3 regions of the Streptomyces sp. NPDC055287 genome follow, and region 1 is predicted to be linked to each of the others. Evidence: riboswitches for the same ligand, from Rfam matches in the RefSeq annotation. Region 1 holds a riboswitch; each other region holds the start of a gene.
What was found. Region 1 has a riboswitch for cobalamin ahead of ACWIHY_RS12860 (ABC transporter substrate-binding protein). Riboswitches for the same ligand answer to the same signal wherever they lie in the genome.
Positions count from the first base shown of each region.

Region 2: another riboswitch for cobalamin. It lies ahead of ACWIHY_RS23460 (cytochrome P450 family protein); the one in region 1 lies ahead of ACWIHY_RS12860 (ABC transporter substrate-binding protein).
Region 3: another riboswitch for cobalamin. It lies ahead of metE (5-methyltetrahydropteroyltriglutamate--homocysteine S-methyltransferase); the one in region 1 lies ahead of ACWIHY_RS12860 (ABC transporter substrate-binding protein).

Region 1 is NZ_JBSHNE010000006.1:226,869-237,251, forward strand. It holds gene ACWIHY_RS12835 (PLP-dependent cysteine synthase family protein) at 1-782, opposite strand, end outside; gene ACWIHY_RS12840 (MoaD/ThiS family protein) at 782-1,060, opposite strand; gene ACWIHY_RS12845 (putative leader peptide) at 1,158-1,268, opposite strand; gene ACWIHY_RS12850 (ABC transporter ATP-binding protein) at 1,325-2,125, opposite strand; gene ACWIHY_RS12855 (FecCD family ABC transporter permease) at 2,122-3,171, opposite strand; gene ACWIHY_RS12860 (ABC transporter substrate-binding protein) at 3,181-4,179, opposite strand; cobalamin riboswitch at 4,221-4,348, opposite strand; partial or broken gene ACWIHY_RS12865 (diguanylate cyclase) at 4,377-4,535, opposite strand; gene ACWIHY_RS12870 (Mov34/MPN/PAD-1 family protein) at 4,600-5,016, opposite strand; gene ACWIHY_RS12875 (amino acid permease) at 5,105-6,559, opposite strand; gene ACWIHY_RS12880 (DUF2017 domain-containing protein) at 6,907-7,509, opposite strand; gene clpS (ATP-dependent Clp protease adapter ClpS) at 7,509-7,823, opposite strand; gene ACWIHY_RS12890 (nicotinate phosphoribosyltransferase) at 7,905-9,233, shown strand; gene ACWIHY_RS12895 (isochorismatase family protein) at 9,408-9,992, shown strand; gene ACWIHY_RS12900 (hypothetical protein) at 10,021-10,338, opposite strand.
Region 2 is NZ_JBSHNE010000015.1:72,439-82,821, reverse strand. It holds gene ACWIHY_RS23495 (hypothetical protein) at 318-1,385, opposite strand; gene ACWIHY_RS23490 (GtrA family protein) at 2,032-2,469, opposite strand; gene ACWIHY_RS23485 (glycosyltransferase family 2 protein) at 2,598-3,572, shown strand; gene ACWIHY_RS23480 (class I SAM-dependent methyltransferase) at 3,624-4,052, opposite strand; gene ACWIHY_RS23475 (hypothetical protein) at 4,273-4,410, shown strand; partial or broken gene ACWIHY_RS23470 (glycosyltransferase family 2 protein) at 4,545-4,844, shown strand; gene ACWIHY_RS23465 (SUKH-4 family immunity protein) at 5,693-6,931, shown strand; gene ACWIHY_RS23460 (cytochrome P450 family protein) at 7,095-8,285, opposite strand; cobalamin riboswitch at 8,509-8,703, opposite strand; gene ACWIHY_RS23455 (ABC transporter substrate-binding protein) at 8,862-10,383, shown strand, end outside.
Region 3 is NZ_JBSHNE010000023.1:28,465-38,847, forward strand. It holds gene aceB (malate synthase A) at 1-573, shown strand, start outside; gene ACWIHY_RS28050 (3-hydroxybutyryl-CoA dehydrogenase) at 570-1,442, shown strand; cobalamin riboswitch at 1,627-1,844, shown strand; gene metE (5-methyltetrahydropteroyltriglutamate--homocysteine S-methyltransferase) at 2,004-4,328, shown strand; gene ACWIHY_RS28060 (spore photoproduct lyase family protein) at 4,562-5,731, opposite strand; gene ACWIHY_RS28065 (SDR family oxidoreductase) at 6,007-6,885, opposite strand; gene ACWIHY_RS28070 (Dps family protein) at 6,882-7,460, opposite strand; gene ACWIHY_RS28075 (DUF2945 domain-containing protein) at 7,746-7,973, shown strand; gene ACWIHY_RS28080 (DUF3140 domain-containing protein) at 7,970-8,314, shown strand; gene ACWIHY_RS28085 (lycopene cyclase family protein) at 8,714-9,982, shown strand; gene ACWIHY_RS28090 (class I SAM-dependent methyltransferase) at 9,942-10,383, shown strand, end outside.

The DNA of each region.
Region 1 (10,383 bases):
GCCGCCCCGGTCGAGACGCCCGCGAAGATTCCTTCCTGCTGGAGGAGTTCCCGTGTCCGCGTCACCGCGTCCGCCGAGCCGACCGAGAAGCGCGTGGTCAGGACGGACGCGTCGTACAGCTCGGGGACGAAACCCTCGTCGAGGTTGCGCAGGCCGTAGACCAGGTCGTCGTAGCGCGGCTCGGCCGCGACGATCTTGATGTCGGGGAGGTTCTCGCGCAGGTAGCGGCCCACGCCCATGAGGGTGCCCGTGGTGCCCAGGCCGGCCACGAAGTGCGTGATGGTCGGGAGGTCGGTGAGGATCTCCGGGCCCGTGGTGGCGTAGTGCGCGCCCGCGTTGTCGGGGTTGCCGTACTGGTAGAGCATCACCCAGGAGGGGTTCTCCGCGGAGAGTTCCTTGGCGACCCGTACGGCCGTGTTGGAGCCGCCCGCCGCCGGGGACGAGATGATCTTCGCGCCCCACATGGCGAGCAGGTCGCGCCGCTCCTGGGAGGTGTTCTCCGGCATGACGCACACGATGTCGTAGCCCTTGAGGCGGGCTGCCATGGCGAGCGAGATACCGGTGTTGCCGCTGGTGGGCTCCAGGATGGTGCAGCCCGGCGTCAACCGGCCGTCCTTCTCCGCCTGTTCGACCATGTGGAGCGCGGGGCGGTCCTTGATCGAGCCGGTGGGGTTGCGGTCCTCCAGCTTGGCCCAGATGCGGACGTCGTCCGAAGGGGACAGCCTCGGGAGGCGGACGAGCGGCGTGTTGCCGACCGCCGCCAGCGGGGAGTCGTACCGCATCAGACCATGCCGCCGGCGACGGCCGGGAGGATGGTGACGCTGTCGCCGTCGGCGAGCTTGGTGGAGATGCCGTCGAGGAAGCGGACGTCCTCGTCGTTGAGGTAGACGTTCACGAAGCGGCGCAGCTGGCCGCCGTCGACAATGCGCTCCTGGATGCCGGCGTGGCGGGATTCCAGGTCCGTGAAGAGGTCGGCGAGGGTGTCGCCGTTGCCCTGGACGGCCTTGGCGCCGTCCGTGTAGGTGCGGAGGATGGTCGGGATGCGGACCTCGATGGCCATGGCTTTCGACTCCTGTCAGGAGGGTGGCGTGAAAGGCGCGCGGCAGTTCGTCCCCCGCGCAGGGGTAAGCGTGTGCGTGTGCTGGATGACCCGCGGCTCAGGCCGTAGCCGTACAGATTGCGCTGGCGAGCCGGCACAGGTCGACGTGCAGGCGCGCCACGAGCAGCACAGTGCTCGGCGTCGTCTCACTCACGTCGTGGGGAACCATGCGGTCATCGTATAGATTCCCGGGCCACATGCCGGTATGTGATCTCACATCGTGGTCTAAAAACGTTCGTTCCGTGGACAGAGTGCTGGCCCGGGGAGGTAGACGACGGTCGGCGCGCCGGTCGTCGGATGAACGCTGACCTCGGCGGACACCCCGTACACGGTGTGCAGGAGGTCGGCCGTCAGGACTTCCTTCGGGGTGCCGGATGCGACGACGCGGCCGCCGTCCAGGACGTGGACGCGGTCGCAGTAGTACGCCGCGAGGTTGAGGTCGTGCAGGGCGAGCAGGTTGGTTGTGCCCAGGTCGCGCACCAGACCGAGGATCTCCAGCTGGTATCGGATGTCCAGGTGGTTGGTCGGCTCGTCGAGTACGACGAGGGACGGCTGCTGGACGAGGGCGCGGGCCATCAGGGCCCGCTGTCGTTCGCCGCCCGACAGGGACGGGAAGCCGCGCGCCGCGAGGTCCGCGATGCCGACGCGGGCAAGGGCCTCCCGTACGAGAGAGTCGTCGGCGGCCGTGTCCTGTTCCCAGAAGCGCTTGTGCGGGGAGCGGCCCATGGCGACGACCTCGCGGACGGTCAGTTCGAAGCCCGCCGCGCCGCTGTCCTGCGGCACGGTCGCGATGCGCCGGGCGCGGGTCCTGGGGCTCATGGCGTGCAGGTCGTCGCCGTCGAGGAGAACGCGGCCGTGGGTGGGGCGCAGGGTTCCGTACACGCAGCGCAGGAGGGTCGTCTTGCCGCTGCCGTTGGGGCCGATCAGGCCGACGGTCTCGCCGTCGGCGGCCATCAGGGTGACGTCGTCGACGAGGTGGCGGCCTCCGGCGCCGTACGAGAGGCCTTCCACGGTCAGGGTGGTCATGCGGGGGCTCCTTCGGTCGCTCCGCCGCGGCGGCGCAGCATCCACAGGAAGAACGGGCCGCCGGTGAGGGCGGTGAGTACGCCGACGGGGATGTCCTGGGGTGCGGCGACCGTACGGGCGGCCAGGTCGGCCAGGACCAGGAAGACCGCGCCGCCGAGCGCGGCGACGGGGAGCAGCCTGCGGTGTCCGGCGCCGACGGCCATGCGGGCGGCGTGCGGGACCATCAGGCCGACGAAGCCGATCGCGCCGCTGAAGGCGACGAGTACGCCGGTGAGCAGCGAGGCGACGACGAAGACGGCGGCGCGGAAGCGGCCGGTGTCGAGGCCGAGGACGGTGGCGCCCTCCTCCCCCACCAGGAGGAGGTCGAGCGGCCGGGCGAGGGTGATGAGCAGGGCGGTTCCGGCTGCCAGGACGGTCGCGGGGAGCGCGAGCATGTCCCAGCGGGCGCTGCCGAGTCCGCCGAGGGTCCAGTAGAGGATTTCCTTGAGGTGGTCGGCGCGGGCCGAGGTGACCATCAGCAGGCTGGTCAGGGCGGACAGGATGTACGAAACGGCCACTCCGGCGAGGACGAGGCGTCCGGTGGTCATGGCGCCGCCGCCGCGCGCGAGCCCGTACACGAGGACGAGCGAGCCGAGCGCGCCCGCGAAGGCGGCGAGCGGGACGGTGACGGTGGTGGCCAGGCCGGCCCCGAGGCCGAGGACGATGACGCCGACCGCGCCGACCGACGCGCCGGAGGAGACGCCGAGGAGGAAGGGGTCGGCGAGCTGGTTGCGTACGAGGGCCTGGAGGACGGTGCCGATGACGGCGAGCCCGGCGCCGACGACGGCGCCGAGCAGGACGCGGGGCAGGCGTACGTCGAGGACGATCGTGCGGTACGGGCCCGCGTCGGCGGCGCCGGTGACGATCTCCAGCACCTGGGGGGCGGGGATGCGTACGGAACCGAGGGCGAGCCCCGCGACCGCCGCCGCTGCGAGCAGGGCGGTGAGCACGGCGACGAGCAGGGTGTAGCGCAGCCGCCCGCGGGCGGCGGGGGTCTCGCAGCTCACGGCCGCCCGCTACTTCTCGAGCTCGGGGTGGAGTTGGCGCGCGAGGGTGTCGACGGCGGCAGGTGCGCGGACGCCGAGGACCATGTCGGACAGGGGCAGGACGGCGAAGCGCTTGTTCTTGACGGCGGGGACGTCGGCGAGGGCCGGGTCTTCGAGGAGGCGCCGCTTCTTCTGGGCGACGGTGGTGGCGCCGTAGTCGAGGATGACGATGGCCTCGGGCCTGCGGTCGACGACGGTTTCCCACGAGGCGTCGGCGAAGGGCTTGGGGAGGTCGGCGAAGACGTTCCTGCCGCCCGCGCGCTTGACCATCTCGTGGCCGATGCCCGCGCCGCCGATGGTGGAGGCGGTCTTGTCACCGCCGTCGTAGACGAAGACGGAGACGGGGTCGACGTCCGCCAGCTTCTTCTCGGTGGCGGTGTTTCCGGCCTTGGCGGAGTCGATCCAGCGCTCGGCGCGGCCGGCGACGCCGAACGTGCGGCCGATCTCGCGGATCTCCTGGTAGAGGGCGCCCATCGACGTCTTGCCGTCGGCGCAGTACTCGGTGTTCAGGCGGGAGTTGATGCCGGACTTCTTCAGCGTCTCGCGGCTGCGGCCGTCGCCGGCGGAGAAGGCGGAGGCGTAACCGCCGTACACGAAGTCGGGGTTGGCGGCGAGCAGCTTCTCGTACGAGGGGTACTCCTTGGCCAGCACGGGGGTGGCCTTGTACTGCTTCTCGTACTCGGGGAGCACCTTGTCGTCGAGGTAGGCGGTCCCGACGAGGGACTTGGCGAGGCCGAGCTCCAGCATCACCTCGGTGACGTGCTGGTTCATGGTGACGACGCGGGTGGGTGGGGCCTTGTAGGTCGTCTTCACACCGCAGTTGGTGACGGTGTACGGGAAGCCGGGGGCCGCTGTCTTCGCTGCGGCGGCGCCGGGCTTGTCTCCGGTCGCGGTGCAGGCGGTGAGGGGGAGCAGGGCGGCGGCTGTGGCTATGAGCGCGCGGCGCGTGGGGCGAGTACGGCAGGACACAGTGGTGCCTCCTCCGGGGGATTTCCTCGTCCCCTGGTCGGTGGTACGGAGGGCGGCAGGTCAGTTCCTGGCTTCCAGGCGTTGGCGACAGCGTCGTCGGCCTGGTCACAGTGGCGGGACCGTGCCGGATTCGCACCGGCTTCCTGGGTCCTGCCGCCCGGGTCGCGCACATTCTGTCACTGTGTCCCGCGTCGTGATCATTCAGGCCGGGCGGCGTTCTGGATGGTCTCGACGAAGTCGCCGCGTTCGTACCCGGGCACGAAGTGCTCCAGTACGCCGGCCTTCACGTTGCCGAAGGTGGTGTCCGGCTCGGGGGCGATGCCTTCGGTGAAGGCGACGAGGATGCGCTTCTTGCTTTCGGGGTGACCCCTTCGGCGTACGCCGCGCGCGCTTTCGCAGTACGGCTGCGGCCGACGGCGGTTACGCCTCGACCTTGACCTCTTCCTCGGTGATCACTCCGTCCACGATGCGGAACGAGCGGAACTGGAAGGGGCCCGCGTCGTCCGTGTCGGCGGTGGAGACCAGGACGTAGTGCGCGCCGGGTTCGTTCGCGTAACTGATGTCCGTGCGGGACGGGTAGGCCTCGGTCGCCGTGTGCGAGTGGTAGATGATCACGGGCTCTTCGTCGCGGTCGTCCATGTCGCGGTAGAGCTTGAGCAGGTCCGAGGAGTCGAACTCGTAGAACGTGGGCGAGCGGGCGGCGTTCAGCATCGGGACGAAGCGCTCGGGGCGCCCGGACCCGGCCGGGCCGGCGACCACGCCGCAGGCCTCGTCGGGGTGGTCGGCGCGTGCGTGCGCGACGATCTGGTCGTAGAGGGCCTGGGAAAGGGTCAGCATGGGCCCCAGGATAAGCAAAGGGCCCCGCCCGTACCGGTGGATGGTACGGGCGGGACCACATGCTGGACTCGGACGAGCCCGGAGTGGATCAGGCCTTCGGCGGGACGCTCTGCGATGCCGACGGCGTCCGCTTCTTCAGCACCAGCCACGACACGCCGAGCAGCAGCGCCCACAGCGGCGCGCAGTACAGCGAGATCCGCGCGTCCTTGTCGATGCCCATCATCACGATGACCATGCCGATGAAGAGCAGTGCGAACCAGCTCGTGTACGGCGCTCCCGGCGCCCGGAAGGCGGACTGCGGCAGCTCGCCGCGGTCGGCCTTGGCGCGGTAGCGGATCTGGCTGACCAGGATCATGATCCAGGCCCACATGCCGGAGATGGTCGCGAAGGAGACGACGTAGTTGAACGCCTCGCCCGGCCACTGGTAGTTGATCCACACGCCGACCAGCATCAGGCCGGCGGAGAAGGACGTGCCCACGAGGGGCAGGCCGTTCTTGGTCAGCTTGGTGAAGAACTTCGGGCCCTGGCCGTTGAGCGCGAGGTCGCGCAGCATGCGGCCGGTGGAGTACATGCCCGAGTTGCAGGAGGACAGGGCGGCGGTGAGGACCACGAAGTTGACGATGGCCGCGCCGACGCCGAGGCCCATCTTCTCGAACGCCGCAACGAACGGCGAGACGCCCGGCTGGAAGTGGGTCCACGGGACGACCGAAAGGATCATGATCAGCGCGCCGACGTAGAAGACGGCGATGCGCCACGGGACGGTGTTGATGGCCTTGGGCAGGACCGTCTTCGGGTCCTTGGCCTCGCCCGCGGTGACGCCGACCAGCTCGACGGCGAGGAAGGCGAACATGACCAGCTGGAGGGTCATGAGGGTCTGGCCGATGCCGTTGGGGAAGAAGCCGCCCTGGTCCCAGAGCATGGTCACCGACGCGGTGTCGCCGGCGTCGGAGAAGCCGAGGGTGAGGATGCCGGCGCAGATCAGGATCATGCCGACGATCGCGGTCACCTTGATCATCGAGAACCAGAACTCCAGCTCGCCGAAGAGCTTCACGGAGATCAGGTTCACGCAGAAGAGGAGGACCGTGAAGATCAGGGCGAAGACCCACTGCGGCTGATCGGTCCAGCCGTCCGTGCCCTTGGTCCAGTACTGCATGTACTCCGAGGCCGCGGTGACCTCGGTGATGCCGGTGACGACCCAGAAGAGCCAGTACGTCCAGCCGGTCACGAAGCCCGCGAAGGGGCCGACGAACTCGCGGGCGTACTCCGAGAAGGAGCCGGAGACCGGGCGGTACATGAGGAGCTCGCCGAGCGCCCGCATGATGAAGAAGATGACGAGGCCGGCCATGGCGTAGGCCAGGATCAGGCTGGGGCCGGCGATGGAGATGCCCTTGCCCGCGCCGAGGAAGAGGCCGGTGCCGATGGCGCCGCCGATCGCGATCATCTGGATCTGACGGGCCCCGAGTCCGCGCTGGTAACCCTCGCCGGATGTCGTGCCTTCGGCCTCACTGCCGTCGTGCTGCTTGTCGACCTGCACTGAGGTCATGGTGTGTCGCGCCTTTCTCCATGCCGATCCGGCCTTGAACGGCTCGGATCGACTGTGACGATCCTTTGAGGGGCTCGGCCCCCGGATGTGGAATGGAGTTGCGTGCCGGGGTCAGCCGGCGTCAGCGCCCCCGGGGACAGGGGTGGCGTCCCAGGGCGGTCGTGAAGATTTATCACGCTCGCAACAGTGATCCACTGCGCCCAATGTGGCGCACACCACTGGAAAAATGGGACAAACAACGCCCGGGGCGGCAAAGGGGCCCCGGGCGTTAATGCGATCGTTATCCGGATTTGAGTGTCCGTTGAGCGAACAGCGTGATCGATATGTCCGGACAGGTCAGGGCATAGTCAGGGCATAAGCGTTTCGACGAGGCTCTCCTGGAGCGCGCCGAGCCACAGGTACGCCATCACCATCGGCTTGCGCGGGTCGGAGTCCGGCAGCCGGTAGAGCTCCCCGTTCTCGTCCTCGTCCGTGACCTCGAGACGCGTGCCGATGGTCAGCCGCAGATCGTTGAGCGTGCCGAGCCAGCGCTTGCACTCACCGTCCGCGAGCTTGAGTACGGCGCCACCCTCACCGGCGGTGGCCAGCACGTCGAGGCTGCGCACGACGGCGAGCGCGTCCTCGCGCTTGCGCTCGCGCAGGTCGTTCTCGGTGAAGCGCCGGAACTCGGCCGAGTTGGCGCGCACCTCCCGCTCGTGCGCGTCCTCGGGGTCGGCCTGCGGATCGCCGTACGCGTCGGGGAAGAGCCGGGCGAGCGCGGGGTCGGACGGCGCCTCGCTGGGGCCCTGCGCGAACAGCGCTGCCAGCGGGTCCTCGCCCGCCGCCTGCTGCTCACCGGGTCCGAACAGTTCGAGCAGCTGTACGGCCAGGCTGCGCAGGATCGAGATCTCGACCTCGTCGAGCGCGACGGCCGCGCCGCCGCCGGGGATTCCCTCGAAGAGCCCGGCCATCAGCCGCGGTCCTGCGTGAGCGTCGCCCAGAGTCCGTAGCCGTGCATCGCCTGCACGTCACGCTCCATCTCCTCGCGGCTGCCGCTGGAGACGACCGCGCGGCCCTTGTGGTGGACGTCCATCATCAGCTTGTGCGCCTTGTCCTTGGAGTAGCCGAAGTACGCCTGGAAGACATACGCGACATAACTCATGAGATTGACGGGGTCGTTGTGGACCAGCGTCACCCAGGGGACGTCGGGTTCGGGGACGGCGGAGGTTTCCTCGGCCAATTCCGGGCGTTCGATCTCTGCGGGAGCCGTACTCACTTGTCCCATGGTGCCACCGGTGACGCGCCGTCGCACAAACGGCCACGTAGAAATCGTCACTCTGACGAGATTGGGGGTAGCATCCTTGCCATGAACACTGCGGACCTTGGGCTGCCGGTGGATGTGCCGTCGACAGCGCTCTTCACCGACCAGTACGAGTTCACGATGCTGCAGGCCGCCCTCAGGGCCGGCACCGCCGACCGGCGCTCCGTCTTCGAGGTCTTCACCCGCAGGCTGCCCGAGGGGCGCCGGTACGGCGTCGTGGCGGGTACCGGGCGGGTCCTGGACGCCGTGGAGAACTTCCGGTTCGACTCGGGAGTACTGGGCTTCCTGCGGGAGCACGCGATCGTCGACGAACCGACGCTGGAGTGGCTCGCCTCGTACCGCTTCACGGGCGACATCTGGGGCTACCCCGAGGGCGAGGTCTACTTCCCGGGCTCGCCCATCCTGCGCGTCGAGGGCAGCTTCGCCGAGTGCGTGCTGCTGGAGACCGTGATCCTGTCGATCCTCAACCACGACTCGGCCATCGCGGCCGCCGCCTCCCGGATGGCCGCCGCCGCGGGCGGCCGGCCGCTGATCGAGATGGGCGCCCGGCGTACGCACGAACTGTCCGCCGTCGCCTCGTCCCGCGCCGCGTACGTCGGCGGCTTCACCTCCACCTCGGACCTCGCGGCCGGCTTCCGCTACGGCATCCCCACCGTCGGCACCAGCGCGCACGCCTTCACCCTGCTGCACGACAACGAGCGCGACGCCTTTCAGGCGCAGGTCGCCTCGCTGGGGAGCGGTACGACGCTCCTGGTCGACACCTACGACGTCGCCGAGGCCGTCCGTACCGCCGTCGACGTGGCCGGGACGGACCTGGGCGCGGTCCGCATCGACTCGGGCGACCTGCTGCTGGTAGCGCACCGGGTGCGCCAGCAGCTGGACGAGCTGGGGGCCACCCGTACGAGGATCGTGGTGACCAGCGATCTCGACGAGTACGCCATCGCCTCGCTGGCGGCGGCTCCGGTGGACGCGTACGGCGTGGGCACACAGCTGGTCACCGGGAGCGGGCACCCCACCTGCTCCATGGTCTACAAGCTGGTCGCCAGGGCCGAATCGGCGGACCCGGCGGCGCCGCTCCTGTCGGTGGCAAAGAGGTCGACGGGCGGGAAGACGTCGATCGGCGGCCGCAAGTGGGCGGCGCGGCGCGCGGACGCGTACGGCGTGGCGGAGGCCGAGGTCGTCGGCACCGGGCCCGTACCGCCCGAGCTGGCCGGCCGGCAGCTTCAGGTGGAGCTGGTCAAGGGCGGCGAGGTCGTGGCGCGCGAGCCGCTGGACGACGTGCGCGAGAGGCACGTGGCGGCGCGCGAGGCCCTGCCGATGTCCGCGGTGCAGCTGTCGCGGGGCGAGCCCGTCATCCCCACCGAGTACGCATGAACGCAAGGTGAGCGGGCAGCGGCAAGCCAGAGGGCGGGCACCGAGGGTGACGTCGGCCCCCTAGCAGCCAAAGGCCCCCTGCCGCAAGGCCGTTGGAGTCTCTACTCTCGAACCATTGCCCGGACAACCGCATACGCACCGCCGCCGCCGAATCCCCACCGAAGGGCCCCCGCCATGCACCGCGCCTTGATCGTCGTGGACGTTCAGAACGACTTCTGCGAGGGCGGCAGCCTCGCGGTGGCGGGCGGCGCCGATGTCGCCGCAGCCGTCACCGAGCTGATCGGCGACGCCCCGGCCGGGTACCGCCACGTCGTCGCCACCCGCGACCACCACGTCGACCCGGGCGACCACTTCTCCGCCAGCCCGGACTACGTCCACTCCTGGCCGGTGCACTGCGTCGCCGGTACGGAAGGAGTGGGCTTCCATCCGAACTTCGCCCCGGCCGTCGCCTCGGGCGCCATCGCCGCGGTGTTCGACAAGGGCGCCCATTCGGCGGCGTACAGCGGCTTCGAGGGCACCGACGAGAACGATGTCGGGCTGGCCGACTGGCTGCGGGCGCGGGGCGTCACCGAGGTCGACGTCGTCGGCATCGCCACAGACCACTGCGTGCGGGCGACGGCCCTGGACGCGGTCCGTGAGGGCTTCACCACCCACGTGCTGCTCGACCTGACGGCGGGCGTCTCCGAGGCGACGACTGAGCGGGCGCTGGAGGAGATGCGCGAGGCGGGCGTGGAGCTGTCGGGGAAGCCGGTGGTCTAGCCGGGGCCCCGGCGCCCCCCACGCGCCCTCACGCCGGGCGTACGGGTCTGAGCAGGGCGCGTATGGGGTGCCAGAGCTCCACGGCCGTCTTCCCCGGCGCGGTGCGCCACAGCAGGCCGTCCGGGTGGTGCAGAACCGCGGTGATCTCGTCCGGGGTCGGCGGGTGGGCGTTGCCCCGCAGGTAGACCGCCCGCAGGCCGAGGTTGCGCAGCCGCGTCAGGGCGCGGGCCCGGTTCACGGAGTGGACCAGGACGCGGACCTTGTGGCCGTCGCCCGACGGGCTGGGCAGCGTGAGAGCGACGACCACGCTGCCGCCGGGCAACCGTACGAAACCTCCACCGGACATGCCGATCAATCCCCCATAAGACGTCGTGTCAACAAGAGCTGGTCA
Region 2 (10,383 bases), on a different contig from region 1:
ATCCATGAGCAATGAAGGCCCCGGCATCTCCGCCCGGGGCCTCGTGTGTCGCGCGGACTTGTGGTTCAGATGATAGACTTGTATGGGTTCGTTTTGCGCGTGTGGCACAAGTCGTGATGTGACTATCGATGCCGTACGGAACGGCATCACGCTGTGCCGGATCTGTGATTCTTCGCCAACGCTCTGAGTTTCTGGAACTAGGAGTGAAGCGCGATGGTTCTCACTCTTGTACTGATCATCATAGTGATCGTGCTGGGAATCGTTGGCGGGGCGATAGAGGCTCTTCGCGTCGCCGATCAAGATGACCCCGATCCCGACTAGTTCATCGGTTCCCATTCGATTGGTTGGCGAGGCGTTCGGCTGCGCTGAGTCGAAGAGCAGGCTGCGCTGCAGCTTGGTGAAAACCTCCGGCCCCCTGCCGACGGGTCCAAGCGTCTCCCGACCACAGCTGTGGCCCTGCTGGAGCTGTGGTGCGAAGTCGTCGTGGAGGACGCGCAGGATGCGGGCATCGCCGGTCCCCTACCGGCTGCCGGTCCAAGCGCCTTCACTTGGGGGCGTGGAGGCTGCAGTCCCCCGGTGGCGCGTGGCGCGGGTTGCCGTGACGGGTCAGCCGAGGTTGGTACTGCGCTGGTGCCGGACCTGCCACGACTGAGCCAGCGGAGAAGGAGACCAAGGGTGCAAGCGATTGCCGACCAGTACATGTACCGGTAGTTGGTCACCGGCAGAATGGGAAGGTAACCGAGCACGTAGATTGCCGCACTGATCCCCAGGGCCCGGACCGGCATAGCGAATGTCCCGCTGCCGGGGCGGATGGCCAGGATAGTTGCGACGGTGAGCCAGAACGATCCCGCGAAGAGAACCGGCAGATCCCGGGCCGCGCCGTCGACGTAGGTCTGGAGCGCCTTCCCCAAGCCGGGGTGCGAGAGCTGGAGTCCCTGCTCGTTGGGGCTGATCCCGGGGTGGTACTGGTAGCGCGGTTCGAAGAGGAACTCTGAGAAGAGTTGCAGACGGTACTGGACATAGCCCGGAATGTGGCTGGTCATCTCGCTCAGCCACAAGGATGTGATCTCGTCCGGATGGGCGACTGCCGTGAACGGCCCGTGCTCTCCACCTCCGTAGCAGGACCAGTACGAGTCCGACAATGAATTGACGCGCCTGCACTCCTTCGCTCCGGCCACCAGACGATCCCGCAGATCCGGCGTCACGGCCGCCGACTGCAGTTCCTCGACATCCAGGACGTGCAGCAGGTCGTCGAGCATGATCTGTGAGATCTGATGCGTCTTTGCCGGCTGGGCGGCCAGCGAGATGGTGGCCGTGGTCGCGACCAGCCCGAGGAGCAGGGCCGCTGTGGTGGTGATCCAGATCCGGCGTCCAGGCCTGGCCATAGGGCGCGAACGAGCATCACAAAGACTGGGATTGCGGCGAACACTGCGTTCTTGCGGACCAGGATGGCATAGATCATGAAGAGCGCACCGAGCGCGAAGAGGGCCCACCGCAGGCGGGGACGCCCCACATGCAGGCGCAGCCCGGTGAGCGCGATCGCGGTGGTTCCAAGGAGGGCGAACGCCATGTGGACGTCCTTCCATACCACTCCGACAAAGGTGAGTACGTACGGGAGCAGTCCGAGACCCAGGATGGCCAGAGCCCCCGAACGGCTGGCCGTGGCTTCATGGACGACACAAGCGATCACCCACAGCGCCCCCCAAAGGATGACGGCCTGCAGGACAGCCATGGACGCGAGCGTGCCGGTCGCTGCGATGAGCCCACGCCATACGAGGCTCATGATGGGTGGGTGCCAGTCGCTCAGGGGTTCCGTGCCTGTTGCCTGTTCGAGCTGGAAGAGCGAGTCATAGCTCAGGTATCCGGGTGCGAATACCCACGTCGTGGCCAGGCAGCATGCCGCGGCGATGATTGCCAGACCCCAGATCCATCGCCTCCCATACAGGATCCGACCGATTTGTCCCATGAGTCGGGATGCTAACAGCGCAGACAACCGGACACGTGCTGGGCTTCGACGTAAGCGAGTCCAGCTCAAGCGGCGACGAAAACGTACCGCCGATAGGTGAAGAAGCGGACCAGCGTGGCGACTGCCCAGCCGGAGATGCGGGCGGCATTGTCGCTGAGAGCCGAGTCAAACCCAAGCAGCTCCCTGGACAGGAACACCGCCCCCGCCATGATGGCGACACCCACGAGGTTCACGAGGGTGAACAAAACGAGCTCGCCGACCACATTCTTGCGATGCCGCTCCCGATAAGTCCAGTAGCGGTTCGCGACCCAGCTGAAGAGTGTCGCGACGACCGCAGCCAGCACCGATGCCTGTACGGCCGCGCCCCGCATCGGGCCACCGCCAACCCCCGGAAGCCCGAAGACCAGCAGTGTGTAGCCACCATTGTCCAATACGAAGGCGAGAACGCCGACGGTCCCGAACTTGGCGACTTCGCGCCAGATGCCGCTGATGGCATCGCGCATGCGCAGAGTCAAAGACACAAAAAACAGCACAAGAGCGAGAATAAGGGTCAGATCGCGGCGCGCCCGTACATGTCTGAACATCTTGCTAGCGCAACATGGACAGGAGCCCATGCATCCGAGGAGAGCCCGTGCGCCCGACCATCGCCTGCGTCGTACCGTGCCACAACGAGGAAGCGGCCGTGGGCAAGGTGGTGCGTGATCTGAGGGCGGCGCTTCCTGAGGCCGACATCTACGTCTACGACAACAACTCGACCGACCGCACCGTGACAGTCGCCCGCGAGGCGGGCGCGATCATCCGGGAAGAACCGCACAAAGGCAAGGGCAACGTCGTGCGGCGAGCCTTCGCCGATCTCGACGCCGACGCCATGCTCGTCATCGACGGTGACGACACGTACGACGCCGCTCGTGCCCGTGAGATGGTCAACCTGTTGTTCAGTGGACCATACGATCAAGTCGTCGGCACCCGCCACCAGTCCGACGGTGACGCCTACCGTGCCGGACACTCCACCGGGAACAAGCTGTTCACCTGGGCCGTGCAGACGCTTTTCGGGCGCGATGTGACCGACATGCTCAGCGGTTACCGCGTTTTCTCCCGGCGCTTCGTCAAGTCCTTCCCCGCCCTCTCCCGCGAATTCGAGATCGAGACCGAGATGACGGTCCACGCGCTCAGCCTCCGGCTCCCCACGGCAGAGATCGCGGTCGACTACAAGGGCCGCCCGGCCGGAAGCGAAAGTAAGCTCCGCACATACCGCGACGGCTGGCGCATCCTGGGCCTCATCCTCAACCTCGCTCGCCGCGAACGGCCCTCGCTCTTTCACTCAACTATCGCGGGCCTGATCGCATTGGTCGCGATCATTCTCGGTGCCCCTGTCGTCATCGACTTTCTCCGCACAGGAACGGTTCCGCGGCTGCCCACTGCGGTCCTCGCGGCCACGATGATGACCCTTGCGGCCCTCGTCCAGCTCTTGGGTTACGTCCTCGCTGCCGTCATGCACATGCGGCGGGAGCAGTCCCGGCTCATACACCTCGCCTACCCCGCACCAAGGACTGTGCCGCACGATGAGGACACCGGCGTCAGCCCTGTTACGGCCCGGGAGCCGTGAGCGGCGGGGCAGACGCCCGTCCTCCTCAGCCAGCGACTGGGCACCAGGGCGTCAGAGGAGGCCCGCCACGTCAGAGGTGGCGTACGCGAGCGAGGAAGGCCGGCCTGTCGGGTACCACCGGTAGACCAGTCGGCAGGTCGCGAGCGCGCAGGCCGTATGCGGCAGCAGCGACAGATCGTCGGGCTCGAAGTCCATCTGGCGCAGGTCGAGGTGTGGGGAGCGAAGTCGGCCAGTGGCCAGAGCGGCCGGGGCGCAGTCGACTCCGGTGACTTGGAACCCGAGGCCATCAAGGTGCTGTGCGAGGTCTCCCCCGCCGCATTCGGCGTCGAGCGCCGGTGGCCCGCGGCCCGGGCCGGCCTGCTGGCACAGATGCTCGGCTTCGTTCTGGTCGAAGCGGCGGTAGCGGTGGCCGGCTCGCCTCACCGGGTCCCAATAGGACTCGGCGGTCCTGGCGCCGTCGGCACGGGGCGCGGGCCTCACGACTGCCAGCCATCCGCGTGTATGCGTTGCCTCGAGTGATGCCCTCCAGGGCTGTCCGGGGGTACTCGACCAGCTGGTCGAGGAGGGCGCTCATCGGCCACCAGTGCCACTCGGTGCAGCGGTCGGGCTCCCGCAGCTCGGGCTCGCCCGTTCAACGCGTCGCAGCAAAGAACACCTGCAAGGGCCGCTGCCTACTGCCGGCGTCGGGAAGGTGAACGATGTGCACCAGGTGCAGGTCCTCTTCATCGATCTGCAGGTCGGCTTCTTCGGCCGCTTCACGCTCGACGCAAGTCCGGACCGCTTCGAACTCGCAGCGGCTCTGGCAGCAGGTCCGGTATCAGACCCAGTCCCGACGTGATCATCGCCCCCTGGACGAAGTCGCCCAGTAGGAGGCGGGTCACGGGCGGCATCGGGTGCTCCTTCGAACGAGGCATGGACGCGTGGGGAAACGGTGGTGAACCGGTACGCTCGCGGACACCGTCGGCCACGATGATGGAAAGTGCCTGCTGTGGGGGTTTCGCGATCGTGACCACGGACCACCGGCCTGAAGAGGTCGGTGCGCTGCTGGAGTCGGTGGCCATGCGGGACGTTGCCCTGGCGCGGATTGTGATCGTCGGCAATGACGCGGTGCTGCCCGGCTGCACGGCGCTGCCGCTGCCGGGTGAGGTCTGTGTCATCGAGTTGGAGGAGAATCTCGGCTGCCCCGGCGGCCGTAACGACGCGCTGGCCAAGCTCGCCGAGTTCGGCGACGTCGACGTTGTCATCGAACTGGATGACGACGGGCTGCTGGTGGCCTGGGTCGGGGCAAGCACCGCGACCCGGGGCGCGGCAGAAGCCGTTGGCGGCCGTCGGGCGGCTGAATCGGGGGGCATGCTGGTGTGGGCAGGCAAGGCCGGGATGTTCGTCCGCCCGACGGGCGGAGTGCGCACGGCAGCGGCCCCGCCCCCGGCATGCGGGAACAGGGCACAGCGGGAAGCCGGGCGTCAGAGTGTCGATGCGTCGCTTTCCACGCAGTCGACGCACAGCTGAAACCGACGCCACCCGGCCTCGGCGACGGCCCGAGTGTCAAGGAGCTCTTCGACCCGTTGGGGCCTGGCTCGGTGGGTGGGGTGGCGGATGCTCAACGGATTCGTTGTCGCGGCGGAGTTGTCGCGCCTTCACCGCATGTGGGCGGACACCGGTTCGAATCCGGCCGGCCCCATCCCCTTCACCCCGCCCGGGGCCCCCTGCCCCGCTCGCTTGTAACTGCTCTGAGCCAGCGACGAAATTCGCTGCCCTGCGGCGCTACGGCCTTACGCGGGTGGGGACCCCGCGAACGGGCAGGGGGATTCCCTGCAGAGGTGCGCCTGGGCAGGATCGCTGCTGTGGGTGGTTTGGACCGGATCCCAGACTGGGAGTCTGCTTTCGTCACCACTCCGCTTCGCGAAAATGCAGGAGTCCATCCTCGAACCGGTCCGATCCCCGGCGGCCTGTAGGTGGCCCTGCCCGGGCCGCGCAGGGCCATAGCGTCATGCACCGCCGCGAGCCGCCGCTCCCACGTGATGAGTGTCGGCGGTGGGTGACAGGATGGCCGCATGAGTGAGCAGCTTGACGACATACTGGCTGAGCCCGCACGGCTGTTGGCCGCTGATCGCGCGGCGGTGCGCGACCACATCGCCGCTGCGAATGGCGCGGAGAGCGTGGGGCGAGAGGTCTTCTTGCAGGCCGAAGCGATCTTCGGTGACGCGGACGTGGAGCCCGCCGAGTTCGCCTCCTGGCTGCACTTCGCGGCGAAGGCGACCGGCCACGAGGGGTACGCCGAGCGGATCGCGACGGCCGAGTCGGGGATGCCGTGGCGAACAGTGTGGGCGTGGTGGCGGCCCGCCAATTGGTTCATGGCCCACCCGAGCCTGAATGGCGACTACTACCAGGTCCACCGCCGCCTGCACGAGGGGCGGAAGCTCGTCGAGGTGGTCGACCAGCGCGGCCCGCTTTGGCTCGATGCGGAGACGGGCCGGAGGGTGAAGGTCCGGGACGAAGGAACACCGGCACAAGCGCCCCGGTCCCCGGAGGTGCTTGATGCGCCCCAGTTGAACAACTGGGAACTGAGCGCACCGGAGAGCTGGGAAGGCGCCGTCGCGTTCGCCGCCGAGGGCGGCAGGACCCGCCATCTCGTCGAGAGTACGCACGGCATAGCAGTGCTCGAGACAGACGCAGAGGTGCTACGGGACTGGCCGCGCGGCGGGATCGACCCCACGTCCTCGGAACAGCCACGGCCCGGCCCCGAACCGGTGCAGCGGCGGCCGACGGGTCCGCTCAGCGCGGCCCGGGTCGATGACGCCTTTGGGGAGCGGCACGTGGTTCGCGTACCCGAGAGTGAACTGCCCGGGGGGCTCGAGCACCCGGGAAGTAGAAGGCACTTGCGGGACATCGGCTTGCCCGAGTGGTGGGTGTGCCACGGGGCCGAGTTTCAAGCCCATTCTGCCGACGCCATGCGACCGCCGGCCGACGGCGCCCTGCCCGAGGGCGGCCTGCCCAGTGGTGTGGCCGCTGCGGACCTGATCACCTTCGGCGCGTGCGACTACGGCGAGCTGTACCTGCACCGCCACGACGGGTCCGTGCACATCTGGAGCCGACTGGACGGGCCGACGGACCGGGTGCTGGTGTCGCTCGCACCGGACCTCGATGTCTTCACTCGCATTCTTGAGGCCGTCTACCGCTACAGCAACGCCTGCTGGCACCCCTATCCGGTGGAGAAGGACCAGGAGGCAGTGGCGCAAGTGTTTCTGGATGAGATGGATGAGCTGGCCCCGGGGCTGTTCGATCCGAAGACGCACAGCGGCATGGTGTGGAGCTGGCTCTACGCAGGCATTACCGAACTGGGCGTGGATGGCTTCTAGCGCCTTCCATGCGTGACCAGGAGCAGACAAGTAAGGTCAAAGTTCAGCGACGGACCGCGCCCCCGGCTCATGGGGGGCGACGTGGCGCACGCGGGCCGCATGCGATTGCATGCGGCCCGCGCCGTTCGTGGGCCGGCTCGGCGGCACGCGCGAGAGCCCAAGCTCAGGAGGAGACGCCTGCTCGCCCGTACCGCACCGGCAGCTCCGTAAGTCCCCGCGCTCTCAAGGAGGGGCGCCAGCAAGGGTTCGCGTCGGCAAGGGCGAGCGTCTCGAAGTGGTCGAGGAGTGCGGCCAGGGCGATCTCCGTTTCCGCTCGGGCCAATGGTGCGCCCAGGCAGCAGTGGATGCCATGGCCGAGGGCGACGTGGCCTGTGGTGTCGCGGTGGAGGTCGAAAAGGTCCGGGTTGGAGAAGCGGTCCGGGTCGCGGTTGGCTGAGGACAGGGACAGCAGGACCGTCTCGCCGGCGGGGATGGTGACGCCTCCAATGGTCACATCTGCGGTCGGGAAGCGTCGGATGGCGAGCAGGACAGGTCCTTCGTAGCGGACGGCTTCCTCGACGGCCATACGCAGCTGGGACGGATCCTTCCGCAGCATGTCGAGCTGATCCGCGTGGCGCAGGAGCGTGAACACCGTGTTGCCGATGAGCTGGACTGTGTTCTCGTAGCCGGCGAATAGGATGAGGAACGCGAGTGAGAGCAACTCGTCCTCGCTGAGGCGGTCGCCGTCCGCATCACGCACTGCGATCAAATCGGAGAGCAAGTCGGCACCGGGGCGCCGGCGCTTGTGCGCGACCAGCTCGAGGAAAAAGCCGAGCATGGCCGCTACGGCTTCCTTGGCAGCCTGCGGGCGGGCCGGATCCGGGACGACGAGAGCGTCAGTCCAGGCACGGAAGTCCCGACGGTGCTCCTCGGGGACGCCCAGGAGGTCGCAGATCACGATGATCGGCAGAGGTGCAGCGTAGGAAGCGATGAGGTCCGTGGTTCCGTGCGGTCCAAGGGCGTCGAGGAGTCCGTCGGCAGTCTCTCGTATCGGCAAGCGGAGCTGCTCGACGCGGCGCGCGGTGAAGGCGCGGGCTACTAGACCGCGGATGCGAGTGTGGTCGGGGGGGTCCATGTTGAGCAGGTTGGCATCGAGGGCCGGGGGCAGGGACAGCCCTCGGTAACTCCCTTCGGCCGCATGCCTCTTATCCAGGGAGAGTCGTGAATCTGCCAGGGCCGTGCGTACGTCGTCGTACCGTGTGATGAGCCAGGCGGGGTTGCCGTCTGTCCCCGTGATCCGATGCACCGGCGCCCTTTCGCGCAGGCGCTGGTAGACGTCATACGGTTGGTCGATGAGCTCGGCCTGGAGATCCATAAGTTCACCCTAGAGGTTGTCCCGTACGGGTGGTGAGTGATCCGGTGAGGGCGAGGTTGGGGAGTCGGGCGATGCCGCGCATGGCCTGGTGAACACCGCGAAGGGGACCCGGCGAAGGAGCCGCACCCGGTCAACAGGAGGGCTCCGCACGCGAGCAGGGCGAACGAAGGTGTGGGGCGCGTCGGCACGGCAATGCCCGTCGAGGGCCCATGCGCGGGGGCCGTTCGTACGGAACATGCCAGCAGGTCTTCGGACTCGGGGTCATCCGGGCGAGGCGCCTTCCCGGGCCGTCAGTCCGGCCCAGTGGCCTTGCTGCCACGCCCGTCACCCTCACCCTGCGCGTCAGTTCCGGGTTCGCCCCGGAATCCCTGACTCGCGTACACGCGTACGGAGTACGACTGGGCTTGCGCAAGCCACCACAGGCGTCGACGGATGATCACACGGTCGACGGATCATCAGACGATGTTGACAATCATTTTCAAATAGTCGATGCTGCTCACGCCCCCCACCCGTCCGCCCACCGTCCTGCGCGGCCGCGGTGCGGGGGTCCACTCCACGTGATCCTCTGGGAGCAGCATGTCGATCTTTCACAACCGCCGAGAATTCCTCGCCCTCACCGGTGCCGCCGCCGGCGCCCTGGTGCTCACCGGGTGCGGCTCCGGTAGCGGCAGCGGCGGCCCGGCGGCGGGCGACAAGGCGAAGCCGCAGCGCGGTGGCCGATTCCGGGCGCTGTTCCCCGGCGGCGGCGAGCAGGAGACCATCGATCCGCACGCGGAGGCCCTCGCTATCGACATGGCCCGCACCAAGGCCCTCTTCGACCGGCTCGTGGACCTGGACGCCACCATGGCGCCGGTGCCCCGCCTTGCCCGGAAGTGGGAGTCCAACAACGACGCGACGGTGTGGCGGTTCACCCTGCGCGACGCGCTGTTCCACGACGGGAAGCCGCTGACTCCCGAGGACGTGCTATTCACCTTCGGCCGCATCCTCGACCCGAAGGCGATAACGCACTACGGGCAGAGCCTGCTCTCCGTCATCGACCTCAAGAAGAGCCGGAGCGCCGGGAAGAACGTCGTGGAGGTCGCGCTGAAGCAGCCCAGCGCCGAGTTCCCCGCCCTGCTCGGCACGCTGGGCACAGCCGTCGTCAGCTCCCGTTACGCCGACACGGCCAAGCCCGTGGGGACCGGGGCGTTCACGCTGAAGTCCTTCCGGGCCGGGCGCGCCTTCGTCGCCGAACGGTTCGACGACCACTGGGACGGCGGCGCGTACGTCGACGAGCTGAGGATCCTGTCCGCCGACACCGACGCCCGGGGCAACGCCCTGCGGGCCGGGGAGGCGGAGTTCGGCTACGAGATGACCCCGACCTTCGCCCGGACCGTACAGGCCGACAAGTCGGTGCGGATCCTGGCGGCGAAGGGCAGCACGGCCCACGCCATCGTGATGAAGTGTGACCAGGAGCCCTTCAACAACCCCGACGTCACACGGGCGTTCAAGCTGCTCGCCGACCGCGAGAAGCTCGTGCAGGTCGTCCTGGCAGGCCAGGGCGTGGTCGGCAACGACATGTTCGGCAAGGGGTACCAGTACTACCCCGAGGACATCCCGCAGCGTACGCGGGACGTCGAGGAGGCGCGCTCGCTGCTGAAGAAGGCCGGCGTGCTGAACAAGACCCTGTCGATCTACACCTCCTCGGTGGCCACCGGCTTCGTGGAGGCGGCGACCCTCTTCGCCGAGCAGGCCGCCGACGCCGGCCTGCGGGTGAAGGTCACCACCGGTGCGTCGGAGACGTACTTCAAGGACCAGCTCGCCAAGGGCGTGATGGGCAGTCACCGCTCCGGCGCGATGACGATCCCCAACTACATCAACGACCGGCTGCTCACGAAGTCGGCGTTCAACGCCTCCGGCTGGCGCCGCAAGGACTTCGACGCCACCTTCGCCAAGGCCCAGTCCACGACCGACGCGGGTGAACGCGGCAAGCTGTACGGCCAGTTGCAGCGCACCGTCCACGACGAGGGCGGCCTTCTGATCTGGGGCCACCCGGACTGGCTGAACGGTGTCTCGTCGCGGGTCCGGGGCATGGAGGCGGCTCCGCCCAACACCCTGG
Region 3 (10,383 bases), on a different contig from region 1:
GCCAACGAAGCGGCCCTCGCCAAGGTCCGGCTCGACAAGGAACGCGAGGCCGAGCACGGCTTCGACGGCTCGTGGGTGGCCCATCCCGGCCTCGTCCCCGTCTGCCGCCAGGTCTTCGACGGCGTACTCGGCGACCGGCCGCACCAGATCGAACGCACCCGCGACGACGTCGACGTCCGGGCCTCCGACCTGCTGTCGGTACGCCGCATCAGTGCCCCGCCCACCGAGGAAGGCGTGCGCTCCGACATCGCCGTCGCACTGCGCTACTTCGACGCCTGGCTGCGCGGCCACGGCGCGGTCGCCCTGTACGGACTGATGGAGGACGCGGCCACCGCCGAGATCGCCCGCTGCCAGGTCTGGCAGTGGCTGCGCCACGGCGCCGTGGACCGCGACACGGTGACCAGGATCCTCGACGACGAGACGGCCGCCCTGGCCGAGGAGGACCCGGCGGCGCTCGTCACCCAGGCCCGCGAGATCTTCGTACGCACCGCTCTCGGCCCCGACCTGCCCGAGTTCTTCACCACCGACGCCTACGCCCGCCACCTCGTGCGGCGCGGAACGGAGCAGGCATGACCACCACCGGTATCCAGCGCGTGGGCGTCGTCGGCGGTGGACAGATGGGGGCCGGGATCGCCGAGATCTGCGCCCGTGCCGGGCTCGACACGGTCGTCTGCGAGGCGGATGCCACGGCGGCGCGCGCAGCGCGGGAACGTGTGGCGGTCTCCCTCGAACGCGCTGTCCAGCGCGGCAAACTCGACCGTACCTCCGCCGAGGATGCCCTTGACCGGATCGTCTTCACGGGCAGCCTCGACGACCTGGCCGACCGACAGCTCGTCGTCGAGGCCGTCGTCGAGAACACGGACGCGAAGACCGAGATCTTCGCCGCCCTCGACAAGGTCGTCGAGGACCCGGAGGCGATCCTCGCCACCAACACGTCGTCGATCCCGGTCATGCGCCTGGGCATGGCCACCCACCGTGCGGACCGCGTCCTGGGCCTGCATTTCTTCAACCCGGTGCCTGTCCTGCCCCTGGTGGAAGTAGTGGCTTCCCTCCACACCGCGCCCGAGACGGTCACAGCCATCGAGGAGTTCGCCCGCGACACCCTCGGCAAGACCCCGATCCGCTCCCAGGACCGGGCCGGCTTCGTCGTCAACGCCCTGCTCATCCCGTACCTCCTCTCGGCGGTCCGCATGGCCGAGTCCGGCTTCGCCACCGCAGCAGACGTGGACGCGGGCATGGAACTCGGCTGCGCCCACCCCATGGGCCCGCTCAGGCTCGCCGACCTCATCGGCCTCGACACCGTCGCCGCCATCGCCCAGTCGCTGTACGACGAATTCAAGGAACCGCTGTACGCTCCGCCGCCGCTGCTGCAGCGCATGGTCGAGGCAGGACTGCTCGGACGGAAGACCGGGCGGGGATTCCACCCGTACGACCGGGGCTGAGGGGCCCTGGTTGCCGCCGGGGCCGAGGGGCCCGGGCTGCTGTGGAGGCGGGCGCGGAGCGAGGACTGAGGTCGCTCCGCGCCCTGCCGCGTTTTCCGTTCGCGAGGGCGCCGGGAACCGGGCGAGTGTCACATCTCACCGTCCGACATGTGAACAGTGCAGCACCGGAGTTGAGCCCAGCGCCTAGGTTGGCAGGTGCAGCTGGTTCGCCCTGTCCGCCAGGCAGGCGCGTCGCAAGAGGGAACCCGGTGGGAATCCGGGACTGCCCCGCAGCGGTGAGCGGGAACGACCGCCGTCATACGCACTGGACCCGGCCGGGTCTGGGAAGCGACGGCCAGTAGGTGTCTGCCCCTGGCAGATGGGCCCGCGAGTCCGAAGACCTGCCACTGCCCGTGCGCGAACGCGCGCGGAGATCTCGGTGACCTCGTGGGCGGGTCGGCGTACATATCAGGCGTGCACACGCATCGACACAGCGACGCGGTCCGCCCGGTCTGCCATCCCTTCGCGTCCTACGAACCGTCCCCGGGGTCTCTCGGAGAGACACTCGCGAAGGAGAGTTCCGTGACAGCCAAGCCCGCAGCCGCAGCAGCCAGGGCCACCGTGTACGGCTACCCCCGCCAAGGACCCAACCGGGAACTGAAGAAGGCCATCGAGGGGTACTGGAACGGCCGCATCACCGCCGACGCCCTACGGGAGACCGCTGCCGGTCTGCGCCGCACCAACTGGCAGCAGCTGGCCGACGCCGGCCTCGACGAAGTGCCGACCGGCGACTTCTCGTACTACGACCACGTCCTGGACACCACCGTCATGGTCGGCGCCATCCCTGCCCGCCACCGCGCCCACGCCCATGAAGACCCGCTCGACGGCTACTTCGCCATGGCTCGCGGCACCCAGGACGTCGCGCCGCTGGAGATGACCAAGTGGTTCGACACCAACTACCACTACCTGGTCCCCGAACTCGGCCCCGACACCGTCTTCTGCGCCGACTCCACCCAGCAGGTCACCGAACTGGCCGAGGCCCTCAGCCTCGGCCACACCGCACGCTCTGTCCTCGTCGGACCGGTCACCTACCTGCTGCTCGCCAAACCCGCGCCCGGCGTCGCGGCGGACTTCCAGCCACTGACCCTTCTCGACCGGCTGCTGCCGGTGTACGCCGAGGTACTGGCCGACCTGCGGGCCGCCGGTGCCGAGTGGGTCCAGCTGGATGAGCCCGCGCTCGTCCAGGACCGCACACCGGCCGAGCTGAACGCCGCCGCCCGCGCCTACCGGGACCTGGGCGCGCTCACCGACCGGCCCAAGCTCCTCGTCGCCTCCTACTTCGACCGGCTCGGCGAAGCACTCCCCGTCCTGGCCAAGGCCCCCGTCGACGGCCTCGCCCTCGACTTCACCGGGCCCGCCGCCGCGAACCTCGACGACCTCGCCGCCGTCGGCGGCCTGCCCGGCAAACGCCTCGTCGCAGGCGTCGTCGACGGCCGCAACGTCTGGATCAACGACCTGGAAAAGTCGCTGTCCACCCTCGGCACCCTCCTCGGCCTCGCCGACCGTGTGGACGTGGCCGCCTCCTGCTCCCTGCTCCACGTCCCCCTCGACGCGACGGCCGAACGCGACGTGGACCCGCAGATCGCCCGTTGGCTCGCCTTCGCCCGCCAGAAGACCACCGAGATCACCACGCTCGCCCGCGGCCTCACCGAGGGCACCGACACCATCGCCGCACAGCTCGCGGCCAACCGCGCCGACCTGGCCTCCCGCGCCGGATCCGCCCTCACGAATGCCCCCGCCGTACGCGCCCGGGCCGCAGCCGTCACCGACGCCGACGCCCGCCGCTCCCAGCCCTACCCGGAGCGAGCGGCCGCCCAGCACGCCCACCTGCGCCTGCCCCTGCTACCGACCACCACCATCGGCTCCTTCCCGCAGACCACCGAACTGCGCACCGCCCGCGCCTCCCTGCGCGCCGGCCGCCTCGACGCCACCGGATACGAGCAGCGCGTCGAGACAGAGATCCAGAAGGTCGTCGCCTTCCAGGAGAAGACCGGCATCGACGTCCTCGTGCACGGCGAGCCCGAACGCAACGACATGGTCCAGTACTTTGCCGAGCAGCTGACGGGGTACCTCGCCACCCAGTACGGCTGGGTCCAGTCCTACGGCACCCGCTACGTCCGCCCGCCGGTCCTCGCCGGGGACATCTCCCGCCCCGAGCCGATGACGGTCCGCTGGAGCCGATACGCCCAGTCGCTCACCGACCGACCGGTCAAGGGCATGCTCACCGGCCCGGTCACCATGCTCGCCTGGTCCTTCGTCCGCGACGACCAGCCGCTCGCCGACACTGCCCGCCAGGTCGCCCTCGCACTGCGCGACGAGGTGAACGACCTGGAAACCAACGGCCTTTCGGTGATCCAGGTGGACGAACCCGCCCTGCGCGAGACCCTGCCGCTCCGCGCCGCCGACCGCCCCGCCTACCTGGCCTGGGCAACTGAGGCGTTCCGCCTGACCACCAGCGGGGTGCGCCCGGACATCCAGATCCACACCCACATGTGCTACGCCGAGTTCGGCGACATCCTCCAAGCCATCGAGGACCTCGACGCCGACGTCATCAGCCTGGAAGCCGCCCGCTCCCACATGCAGGTGGCAGGCGAACTCGCCAGGGCCGGCTACCCGCGCGAGGCGGGGCCCGGTGTCTACGACATCCACTCCCCGCGCGTCCCGAGTACCGGCGAGGCGGCCGCCCTGCTCCGCAAGGGGCTGGAGGCCATCCCGCCGGAGCGGCTGTGGGTCAATCCCGACTGCGGCTTGAAGACCCGCGGCTGGCCCGAGGTCCGTACCTCCCTCGAGAACCTGGTCGCCGCGGCCAGGGAGGTCCGCTCCTCGCTTCCCTCCGGCTCCTCCTGAGCCAGACGTGTTGAGGGCTCCCATGTCCGGCACGGCGGCATTGCCGGGCATGGGGCCCGGGTCGCGGTTCGATCGTTTTGGCTTCCACTCGGTCGGCCTCGGTGGGTTCGTGACGGAGGGCGAGAAGCAGGTCGAAGGCTTCCGGCACACGGTTCAGCGCGCCTTCTCGCGCGATCGTCCCGTCCTTCTCCAGCCCTCTCCCGCTCATGTGGTCAGTGTGCCTCGTGCCTTCGCTAGAAGGCGTAGCGGATCCGCAGCCACGGCGCGTGCGCCGCGACGAGGCGGCGCACGGTTTCCACCGCGGCCGCCTTCTCCCCGTTGCGGTAGCGCACGTTCCAGCTTCCGTTCTCGGAGCGCTTGGGCTGCTGGAGGTCCGGGCGCCACAGCAGGTCCTCGGCCCGCGGGTGCCAAGCGAGGTTGACGTCGTGCAGATCCCGGTTGTGGGTCAGCAAGATGACCTCGGCGGCCGCCTGCTCCTTGACCCGCGACGGCAGAACGTCGTCCATACGGCGCAGCAGCTCGGCCCACGCGCTCTCCCAGCCCGGCCGGATGACCACGGGCGAGAGATTGAAGTGCACCTCGTACCCGGCGTCGAAGAAGTCGGCCGCCGCGTCGATGCGCTGGTCGACGGGGCTGGTCCGGATGTCGAGCAGCCGTGAGTCGTCCGTAGGCATCACGGAGAAGCGGACGCGGGTGCGACCCCGGGGGTCCAGGTGCAGCAAATCCGGGTTGACGAACTTGGTGGCGAAGGACGCCATGGCGGTCGGCCACTTCCGGAAGGCGTGCACCAGATCGGCGGTGTTGTCGCTGATCAGGGCGTCGACCGAACAGTCGCCGTTCTCCCCGATGTCGTAGACCCAGGCGTGCGGGTCGCACTGGTTGGGTTCCGGTTTGGGTCCCAGCTGGGCGACATGGCGGCCGATGTGGCCGATGATCCGGTCGATGTTGGTGAAGACGGTGATCGGGTTGGCGTACCCCTTGCGACGCGGTACATAGCAGTAGGCGCAGGCCATGGCGCAGCCGTTCGACGCGCCCGGAGCGATCCAGTCGGCCGACCGCCCGTTGGGCCGAGTGGTGAGGGACTTGCGCTCTCCCAGGACCAGCGTCTCGCTCTTCACCCGCACCCAGCGCTCAGCGTTGCCCTCATTGCCGTGCAAGTGGGGGATACGCCAGTGCGAGTCCGTCTCCACCAGGCGGGCCCCGGGGAAGAGCGCAATGATCTGCCGCCCTCGCAGCGAGGCCGCAGCTCCCGGCTCCGCGTGGATCTCCCGGACGGCGAGAAGCCGCCGGGCCTCGGCCGACTCGCGGAAGAGCGGCCGGTGACCGGGACCGGCTCCCGTGCTCGCCACAAGGTCGTCGAGGCCGAACAGCGCGTCGTCGTCGCTGGTGAAAGCATCTCGCATGATCACTCCGGGTAGCGTCCGCGGCGCCGACCTCGCGCCGCTCGACGGTCCGCGCTCGCCGCTCGGACCGGCCGGGAGGGGGCGAACGTCGGCGGCGGAGGAAGCGGCGCGGCTCCTTCCACTGTACCGAGACCCACCGGCACGGGGAGCGACCCGTACGGCGGGCTCGGCGCCGGCTTCCGGCTGCGCGGGCGTATGGCTGCGCGGGCGTCCGCCGGAGCGGCCCGGCGGGAGCGCGTCGTTACGTTCTCCGGGCCGTACGGGCGTACGTTCTGTCAGGCCGTACCGTCACGGCCGCCCTGGAGATCGGCGCGGCCGCCGGCCCCGAGCAGGCCCGTTGCCTCGAGATCGCCCCGCGCCGAGAGCCGGGGCATCTCCCTGCGCGCCACCCACGTCACCACCGGCGGCAGTGCGCCGCGCACCACCTGGAGGCAGCGCAGCCACGACGGTACGTACACCGCCGCGGCGCGTCGCTCGACGGCCCGCGTGAGTCTGGCGGCGACCGTCTCGACGGAGAACACCTTGCGCGCAGGCCCGGGCATGTGAGCACGCAGTTCACGCAGTACCGCGTGCTCGTCCGCGTCGTGCGTCATGTCCGTGTCGGTCCAGTTCAGGTAGGCGATGCCCACGCCGACCCGCTCATGGGCGTATTCCGCCCGCAGTGCGTGGGCGAAGGCCTCCACACCCGCCTTGGAGGCGCAGTAGGCGCTCATCAGCGGTGAGGTGCCCATCGACGCGAGCGAGGCGATCTGCAGGTAGTAGCCGTGGGTGGCCAGCAACTGGGGGAGGAAAGCCCGGGCCGTGATGGAGCTGCCGATGAGGTTCACCTCGACGACCCGGCGCCACGTCGCCGGGTCGGACAGCCCGAAGGGGCCGCCCTCGGCGACACCGGCGTTGGCGACGACGACGGAAGCGCTGCCCAAGCGGTCCGCGACCCGTTCCGCCACGCGGGCCATCGCGCGCTCGTCCGTGACGTCCACTTCCCAGCAGTGCGCCTCCGTCGGCAGCGACTCCGCGATGCGCGCGAGCCCTGCCTCCTCCCGGCCCAGCAGTGCGACACGCATGCCCCGGTCGGCCAGTGCGCGCGCCAGACCGGCTCCGACACCACGGGCGGCGCCGGTGACCACTGCCGTGCGGCCCCCCAGGGGCGTCACGGCTGTTTGCGCGCTTGTTCGGCGGCCTGCGCGGCGGCGCCGGTCTCCGTCGAGGCGCCCGCGGTGGACAGGCGCCCACCGCTGTTCTCCAGGTGGGCGCGGACGAACCACTGGAAGAGCTCCAGGCCGCGGAGCTGTTCGATGAGCATGTCCTGCGTCACGGGGTCCGACTGCTCGGTGGCCTGCATGGCCGCGCGGTGTTCCTCGATGACCGACGTGTAGACGAGGTCGAGGGCGCCCAGGTGCCCGAGGGCTTCGGCCCGGCCGAGCGAGTAGTCGTTCCAGTGGCGCTCGGCGACCAGTGCACCGGGCGTCCCCTTGGGCTCGCCGCCGAGAGTGGAGATCCGCTCGGCCAGGTCGTCGGTCATCGACCGCACCTGCTCGACCTGGGGGTCCAGCATCTCGTGCACCGCGATGAAATGGGGACCGACGACGTTCCAGTGGATGTGCTTGAGAGTCAGAGCCACGTCGTTGAGGGCGTGCAGCCGCATCTGCAGCAACCGGATGATCTCGCTGCTGTTCTGGGCTTTCATGCCGGGGACGGTGTAGCTCGGGCCGGATGGCTCTGAGGTCACGATCGCTCCTTGTCGCACGTGGGGGTGCGTTCAGGCGACCATCCGGGTCGCCTTCCCGCATACCGAGGCCGCCTTCCGTGCCGCTTGGCTCCTGTACTCCACCCGTTCGGAGGTGTGCCGCGACGGTGTCACGGGGCGAGGAGGCGGCGCGCGCAGCGCCATGCGTACCGGCGGAGGCTGCCCGGCCTGCGGGTGACCGCTGCCGGGTCGAGCATGGAGGTGTGCCCGGCGCTGTCCGGCGCACAGGAGCGTGCCGAGAGCCGACCCGTGAAGGAGAGGGACCGTATGGCGAAGAAGGACAGGCTGGGCAAGGGGGACAAGGTCGCCTGGAAGAGCCACGGAAAGACAGTGACCGGCAAGGTGAAACGGAAGATCTCCGAGCGGACCCGCGACGCGGGACGCACGGTCGACGCTTCGGATCAGGATCCGCAGTACGAGGTGGAAAGCGACAAGTCGGGCCGTTCGGCGGTCCACAAGCCCTCGGCCCTGCGCAAGAAGGGCGGCAAGTCGTGACAGCGTCGAAGGCGGCGGCCGACCGCGACGAGATCGTCAAGCAGTTCGAGGAAGCCGTCAATCTGCCCCCGGCCGAACTCGACAAGTGGCTCGGGAGCGATGAGTCGAGGAGCGTGGGGCAGCGGGAGAACGGCGCCGAGAGCGTCGGCCACGCCTCCGGCCGGCGCATCGTCGAACTGCTGCGCACCAAGAAGGCCGACCTCACCGACGACGACCTCGCCCACATGCGCAAAGTCGTCGGTTACGTCCATCGGCACCTCAAGCAGCGTCCGAGCGGCGATGTCACCGACACGCGCTGGCGCTACTCCCTGATGAACTGGGGCCACGACCCCGAGCGCTGATCGGTTCGTTCCGGGGGTGAGAGACCGCCGCAGTGGTGGCGCGGTCCATGCCGGTACGGATGACCTGGTCGATGATCTCCACTTGTGAGCGTCGTGACTGCCGCGTGAAGCGCATTCGTGGCACCGGACTGCATCCGCTACCGCCACCACCTGAGAAGTAGGGGTAGTCGGCACCACATCAGCGTCGGCGAGGGAGCGAAGCTTCATGGTGAACGCGCCGGCGCCGATGACGGGACTCGCCACGCGGGCAGTGTGGGGAAACCCGCCCCTGATGCCGCGAGCGGGCAGACTCGGCACAGCGGCGCACGCGGCCACGCGGTGGGCGAAGGAACTGCGGGCGATGCGAACTTGGCCGTCTGAAGGGGCGAAGAAACCCAGGTCCTGCACGAGGAGGGCGTTTTGAGCCAGCAGCGGACCGCCGACGCCGACGCCGACGTCGTCATCGTCGGCGGCGGGGCAGCGGGGCTTTCACTTGCTCACGCCCTCACCGCTCCGGGCGCCGCCAGCCCCTTGTCCGTGACGCTGGTGGAGACCCCGCAGCCTTCTCTGCGGCCCGGGCAACGAACCTGGTGTTTCTGGGAAGAGGGCGAGGGCACTTTCGACGATGCGGTAGCCATGTCCTGGCGGCGCCTGCGCGTGCGCGGACGTGACGGCGTCCTCGCCGAGCGCGAACTCAAGACGCTGCGGTACAAAATGCTCCGCTCGGACACGTTCGAAGCCCTGGTGAGAACGCGTCTGGCGACACTGCCCGAGGTACGGCTGGTCGAGGCCACGGCCGAGACGGTACGCAACGTGACCGGCGGCGGCGCCGAAGCCCTCTGCACCACCCGCACCGGCGGCCGCCTCACGCTGCGCGGCCGCCACCTGTTCGACTCGCGTCCCGCACGCTCACTGCCACCGGCCCGCAGCACATTGCTGCAGCACTTCCGGGGCTGGTTCGTCCGTACCGAGGCCCTCGCCTTCGACGAGGACGTCGTTGAGCTGATGGACTTCCGGGTGCCGCAACCGCCCCACGGCCTCGCCTTCGGATACGTCCTCCCGCTCGGACCGAGGGGGGCGCTCATCGAGTACACACAGTTCTCCCGAACTCCGCTGGCCCGCCAGGAGTACGAGACGGCGCTGCGGCACTACACCCGTGACATCCTCGGCCTGGGACCGCTCGACGTGTGTGCCACCGAAGCGGGTGTCATCCCCATGACCGATGCGCGCTTCCCCCGCAGGATCGGCGCCGCAGTTCACCGCATCGGTGCGGTCGGCGGCGCCACCAGGCCGGCGACCGGGTACACGTTCTCCGCCGTGCAGCGCCAGACCAAAGCCGTTGCCGCAGCGCTGCGCGAGGGCAGGCCGGTGAGGCTTGAACCACCGCACGGGAGGCGGGCGCTGGCCATGGACGCCGTCATGCTGCGCGCCCTGGACACCGGGCGCATCAACGGACCCGACTTCTTCGCCCGGCTGTTCGAGCGCGTGCCCGCCGACCGGGTACTGCGGTTCCTCGATGGCCGCAGCCACGTGTGGGAGGACATCTCCATCGGATTCTCCACACCTGTCCGTCCCATGCTCCGTACCGCGGCGGAACTCCCCTTTCTGTCACGGAAACCGTTCCCCCTCACCCATGATTGGGCACCGGATGACGCTGATGCGAGACGCGGACCTGGCAGACGCCTTTGACCACGCGGCCCCCCGGTACGACCGTCTCGTCGGTCTCAACGCCGGGTACCACGCCGACCTGAGACGCTCAGCACGCCGATTGCGGCTGCCCGGCGGCGGCGCGGACCGGCACATCCTCGACATCGGGTGCGGTACGGGCGCCTCGACCGCGGCGCTGCTGCGGGCCGCGCCGTTCGCCCGGATCACGGCCGTCGACGCTTCGGCCGGCATGCTGGCGCGGGCAGCCGCCAAGTCCTGGCCATCCAATGTCCAGTTCGTGCACTCGCCCGTGGAGCACCTGTCCGCCGCGGGTGTCACGGGGCCCTTCGACGCCGTTTTCGCCGGTTACCTCTTCCGCAACGTGGCCGACCCCGACACCGTGCTGGCCGCCGTCCACTCGATGCTGCGCCCCGGCGGCAGAC